Myxosarcina sp. GI1: one gene and its partner. The protein of the gene in region 2 interacts with the protein of the main gene of each other region in a pairwise test. Links are inferred from orthologs where the notes say so. Each region holds a gene or a part of one and is shown on either strand. Other genes may lie near its edges.

Region 1 (2,906 bases), on a different replicon or contig from region 2:
GGTAAAAACATAATAAATAATACCTGCTCCTAACAACATCATAATAATACTAAACACTAACACCCTACGAATTGGCGGTTCGTATGAACTGTTATCTATGTCTCGACAGACAGCAAAGTAATGATAACTTGAAAACAACACGGTTAGTAATCCTACAATTGCAAAGATCGTTCCTAGCTTCCAGGTATTTCCAGGAGATGTAGTTATAGGGGGTCTAAAAAACCGTAGACGTACGATTACAACCCCAAAACCCATTAAAGAGATTGCCGTACGCATCCATGCTAGATAGGTACGCTCATTTGCTAGATGATCTCTAACGCGTGAAGAACTTGTAAGATTGAGTGTTTTTAAGTGTTCTCGACGTTTTTCTGTTTTAATAGATCGATTTGGTAACAAGGAAGGAAAAAAATTATCACTAGAAAATGTTTTTGCTTGATGGTAAGTCCTTTAAGCTATTAAACCTATGTATGGGAAAATGTAGCCAAAAAACTTATTCTTTATCTAACTAAAGATTTTGAATCAATAGAACAGTGGATAAACGAGTACGGTTATCTTAATAAGGCTATAGCTAACTGGCAATAAAAAATTAATTTATCTCAATTTTCACTGCATCTCATATCGGCTTATTAGACTGAAGATTTTTGCGCTTTATTATCTGCAAAGCTAGACATAAAGTTTTCAATTACTGTCACTCTAAAAGGTGTTGAAACATTATATGCGAGTATTCCTGCAATTATTGTAAATAATAGTAGCAAACAGTGATTAATAAAAACTTCAACTGGATTAAAATTACCTTTAACTCCAGCGCGAGCGTAAAATTCTTTATCGTCGTATAAAAATTTATTAACGCGATTGCCGAGGTTTTTCTCAGCTGATTTTTTAGATGGGCGTGAGACTACTAAACTGTTTTGAAGGCGATTCCAGCCAAATTTTTGTGAATTGTATTTGGCTTTATTTTCTTTGAGCAGGTTTATAGGAGTCGATATGGTAGACATGGTAATTTCTCAATGTGTTGGTTGTTTGTATTAAAGCGAATAAGCGTTTCGGTAAGTGCTTTAAGCGGCTATGGGAGATAGAGCAGTATCAGCAAAAGATCTGACATTTTGAGGTTTGACAAACACTCGTTGGGACGGTTGCAGATTCAATTGGGCAAACTTTTCACGGCTTAAATGTGCGACTACTGTTAGGTTATCTGGCAAAATCAGTTCTACCTGAACTTCCCAACCTAAACGGACTATACGTTTGACTATTGCTTGTGTAGTATTGCTATTAGCTGTTGTTAAAATTTCAACCTCATGAGGACGTATAAATACATCAGACTGTAAGGGATTGTGGCTGTGATGACGGAATAAATCTGCCGAACTGGGTAAAACGTTGACTTCGCCAACAAAACTCATTACAAACGGCGTAGCGGGGCGATCGTAAATCTCCGCAGGAGTGCCTACCTGTTCGATCTTGCCTTGGTTCATTACCACGATTTCATCAGCTACTTCCATCGCCTCTTCTTGGTCGTGAGTAACAAAAATACTGGTAACGTGGACTTCATCGTGTAGTCTACGCAGCCAGGCGCGGAGGTCTTTGCGGACTTTGGCATCTAATGCCCCAAAAGGTTCGTCTAGTAATAAAACCTGGGGTTGTGTAGCCAGAGCGCGAGCCAGTGCCACTCGTTGTCGTTGACCGCCAGAAAGTTGAGCGGGATAGCGATCGCCCAAACCCCGTAGCTGAATCAATTCTAATAATTCTTCAACTCTGTGTTTAATGCGCTGTCGGGGATGTTTGCGAATTGCCAGACCAAAGGCAATATTTTGGCGAATTGTCAGATGTTTGAATAAAGCATAGTGCTGAAAAACAAAGCCGATGTTGCGTCTTTGTACGTCAAGATTGGTAGCATCTCGACCATTAATTACAACTTGCCCCCTGTCTGGTAACTCTAAACCAGCGATAACTCGCAACAGCGTCGATTTTCCAGATCCTGAAGGTCCGAGTAATGCCACTATCGAATCCTCTTTTACTTCTAAAGTTACTCGCTCTAGAGCTTGAAAGTCACCAAATTGTTTGGAAACGCCTTTTACAAAAATACTCATCTGTGTTGTACCTCTTGTTTATTTGTTACCTATGTGTGTACGTCGTTCTAAAATTTCTTTAAAAATCAGCGTGATTACCGCTAGTAAAGCTAAAATCGCTGCCGCGCCGAAGGCAGCTTGAACCTGATAGTTTTTGTATGCCTGCTCGACAAAAATCGGTAGGGTTTGAGTCCGTCCGACAATACTGCCAGAAACCACCGAAACCGCTCCAAATTCGCCCATTGCTCTGGCATTGGTTAACAAAATGCCGTAGAGTAAGCCCCAACGAATGTTAGGTAGGGTTACTCGCCAAAAGACCTGCCAGTCATTCGCTCCTAAAGTTCTTCCCGCTTCTTCTTCCTCCGAGCCAATTGCCTCCAAGACTGGAATGACTTCTCTGGCGACAAAAGGTAAGGTGACAAACATGGTTGCTAAAATCATTCCTGGCGAGGCAAAAATAACTTTAAAATTTATGCTATCGAGCCAGCCACCAAACCAACCATTGCGTCCGTAAAGCAGAACTAGCATCAAACCAGCGACTACAGGGGAGATTGAAAAAGGCAGGTCGATAATGCTTAGAAGTAAAGTGCGTCCCCGAAAGCGATCGCGAGCAATGACCCAAGCCGCACACAGTCCGAAAATCGTATTTAGGGGTACGGCGATCGCTGCCATAATTAAGGTTAGCCTGGTTGCGTGCCAAAATTCTCTACTGTTAATTGCGTCAAAAAATGGTTCTAATCCTAAATGAAAAGCTTGGTAAAATACTGCGATCGCAGGAATAAACAACACTAGCAACAGGTAAATTAGGACAATGGTGATTAGTACTAGAGGAACGGCAAATTT
Region 2 (2,929 bases):
CCACTTCTTCCACTCCAGGGAGGCTAGTTAATAACATAATCTAACCTAACCTTCTACGACTATAACTAGTTCAAATCGCGATCGCTTGAAAACCTCTGGCGCAAGCCAATCGCACTAGCAACTAGGATTGCTTTGTTTGGAACATTCTTGTTGCCAACACTTTTTGAATAGATTAATTTGATACAAATACCAAAAGCGTTTTATATGCCATACAGAACGAGGACTGCCAATATGCTGGTTTAGATATAGCCACAAAAAAACAACGTTTAACTTAATTTTTCTGATCATCTGCGAGATTTCCGTATTTGATAGTTTGAATGAGGATAGTGTGATGCTTCCAATGTGGCAGACAATCCGTTCGATCTTCTTGGTCGGAATTGCGTAAAATTGGTAACCAAATTATTTTCATTTCGGTGTTTTTACGCAGTTTAGAAAAACTCCATCTCTTTCAAAGACGTTTTGCAGTCTATTTAGCTTTGTTACGGCTTTTCTCTAGTAATATCGAGAGTTATTTTACCGCTAAAGTCGGGAATAGGAGCGGCTGGCTTTGACAATTTGACTCTAACTCGTTCTAGTTTGTCCAGGGTCAATAGCTTATCGGCGATCGCATCAATCAAAGTCTCTACTAGAGAGTATTTAGCAGTTTTTATTTCCTGTTTGACTATAGCAATTGCTTCTCGATAGTCTAAAGTGTCTTCTATAGCATCGCTTTTGGCGGCAGGTGTTAAATCTACCCATAAGGTAAGATCTACTTCAAACCACTGTCCCAATATTCGTTCTTCTGGTAAGTAACCAACGTATCCGTAACAACGTATGCCAGTAACTTGAATTGAATCCATTTCTATTTTGTCTTATCGCGCAAGGGTTACAGATTATAAATCTCTATGGGTAAAAGATTTAGCATTTTCACCCGTGTAAGTTGCAGCAATATGTCCATTACCAGTCAGCTTGTATTTATAAGTTACTAAACCTTCTAAACCAACTGGTCCGCGAGGGGGCATTTGTTGGGTACTAATACCTACCTCTGCCCCAAAACCGTAGCGAAACCCATCGGCAAAGCGAGTCGAACAGTTATGGTATACTCCTGCTGCATCTACTCGATTTTGAAAAATATCTGCTGCTTGACTGTCTTCAGTAACGATGGCATCGGTGTGTTTTGAGCCGTACCGATCGATATGTGCGATCGCTGCTTCTAAATCGTCAACAATTTTAATCGCCAAAATTAAATCGCTATACTCCAAACTCCAGTCTGTTTCTGTCGCTTCCGTACAGTCGATAATTTTACGAGTTGCTGTGTCACCTCTTAACTCTACGTGATGTTCCTTCAAGACTGTAGCGACTGTGGGTAAGAACTTAGGTGCAATATCTCGATGTACTAGCAGAGTTTCGATCGCATTGCAGGCAGCGGGATAGTGAGTTTTAGCATCGACAGTAATTTTAACTGCCTTATCGATGTCTGCTGCCGAATCTACATATAAATGACAAATACCGTCAGCGTGTCCTAGAACGGGAATTTGCGTATTATCTTGTACGTAACGGACAAACGAGTTAGACCCTCTGGGAATAATTAAGTCTATATACTTATCTAATGACAGCAATTGAGCGATTTCTTCTCTGGTGGTCAGTAATTGTACGGCATCGGGTTCGACTTTAGTTTTGACTAATGCTTTGTGAATGACTTCAACTAAAGTCTGACAAGAATTAAGAGCTTCTTTGCCGCCTTTAAGAATTACGCCGTTACCAGACTTAATTGCCAAACTGGTAATTTGAATTAAAGCTTCGGGACGTGCCTCAAAAATGATTCCCAACACTCCCAAAGGGCAAGTAACTCTTTTGAGAATTAAGCCTTCATCCAACTCGCGCTTAATTTGACTCGCGCCTACAGGATCTTCTAATTTAGCGACATCACGTACACCTGCGATCGCAGCTTGTAGTTTACTTTCACCTAGCTTGAGTCTGGCATACAAAGCGGGAGCGAGATGATTGGCTTTGGCAGCTTGTAAATCGGCTTGATTGGCTTCTACGATTTCTGAAGTAGCGGCTTCTAGCGCAGCGGCTATTTCTTCTAAAGCTCGATTGCGGTCTGCGGTTGATAACACGGCAAGTTTACTCGCCGAGGCGCGTGTTTGTCGGGCAATGTCTGTTAGAGAAGATGTTATTTTAGAAGCAACCATACTTAGATACTTATAAGCTGCATCCTTTATTTTAAGTTATTTGCGCCTAACAATAAAATTAAGTTAGGCAGACATACATAGCGATCGCGCCAAATAAAATTTATGTCAGTTTCAATTTCCCGTCAAAAAACATCTCGTTTTCAAGACCGATGGACGTATTTTCCTTTTGGCATCTTATTGTTAATGAGTTTGCTAATGGTATTCGGTAGCTTGTTGAGTAAAACCATAATCTCTGAAACTCTAACTATTAATTCTGAAGAATCTATTACTACCGATCCGATCGAACTTGAAGCCAGATTCATCGGTGCCTTACGAGTAGATGTTAGAGCCGCTATTCCTACCAATCACTGGCTGGTTTACGAAATACAGATTTTGGATACCCAGGGTAACTTAATTGCTTCTGCGGTTAAAGAAGCCTGGCGAGAATCGGGAACTTGGTACGAAGACGGACAAACTAGAACTTGGTCGGAATCGGATTTGCTTGGTGGTTTGGATGTTAATGCAAAACAACCAGAAGAAATTGTTATTGGCGTGGAAATTTTGGAAATGGGAGACACATCGGGAACGGAAGTAGATCTAGCAGTGCCGTTTAGAATTAAAGTACAAACAGGAGTTATCGATACTCGCTATTTTTTCCCTGGTTTTATCGCTCTTTGCGGTTTGGGTATAGTTTCACTCATCGCTACTCCTATATCGGGTAAGAAAATTTTAGACGTTCGTAAAAACGATAGCGATCCTGGTGGCAGAGTGGTAAC

The links. The genes of interacting proteins can lie anywhere in the genome.
Region 1: the proteins of proA (region 2) and KV40_RS15660 interact in binary tests that used the Escherichia coli proteins (3 or more experiments, as listed by UniProt). The link is inferred for Myxosarcina sp. GI1 from one-to-one orthologs.

What each region holds. Positions count from the first base shown.
Region 1 is NZ_JRFE01000022.1:55,289-58,194, reverse strand. The notes cover bases 71-2,899. They hold KV40_RS15660 (sulfate/molybdate ABC transporter ATP-binding protein), read right to left. Parts: upstream 2,085-2,899; coding sequence 1,056-2,084; downstream 71-1,055. Other genes in these bases: cysW (sulfate ABC transporter permease subunit CysW), read right to left, coding at 2,103-2,899; KV40_RS15665 (hypothetical protein), read right to left, coding at 627-995; KV40_RS15670 (DUF202 domain-containing protein), read right to left, coding at 71-378. In the rest of the region: more of KV40_RS15670, read right to left, coding at 1-70; more of cysW, read right to left, coding at 2,900-2,906. UniProt on the Escherichia coli protein: Part of the ABC transporter complex CysAWTP involved in sulfate/thiosulfate import. Responsible for energy coupling to the transport system.
Region 2 is NZ_JRFE01000015.1:159,283-162,211, reverse strand. Bases 24-2,875 are described here. They hold proA (glutamate-5-semialdehyde dehydrogenase), read right to left. Parts: upstream 2,175-2,875; coding sequence 873-2,174; downstream 24-872. Other genes in these bases: KV40_RS11310 (hypothetical protein), read left to right, coding at 2,277-2,875; folB (dihydroneopterin aldolase), read right to left, coding at 480-839. Outside these bases: more of KV40_RS11310, read left to right, coding at 2,876-2,929. UniProt on the Escherichia coli protein: Catalyzes the NADPH-dependent reduction of L-glutamate 5-phosphate into L-glutamate 5-semialdehyde and phosphate. The product spontaneously undergoes cyclization to form 1-pyrroline-5-carboxylate.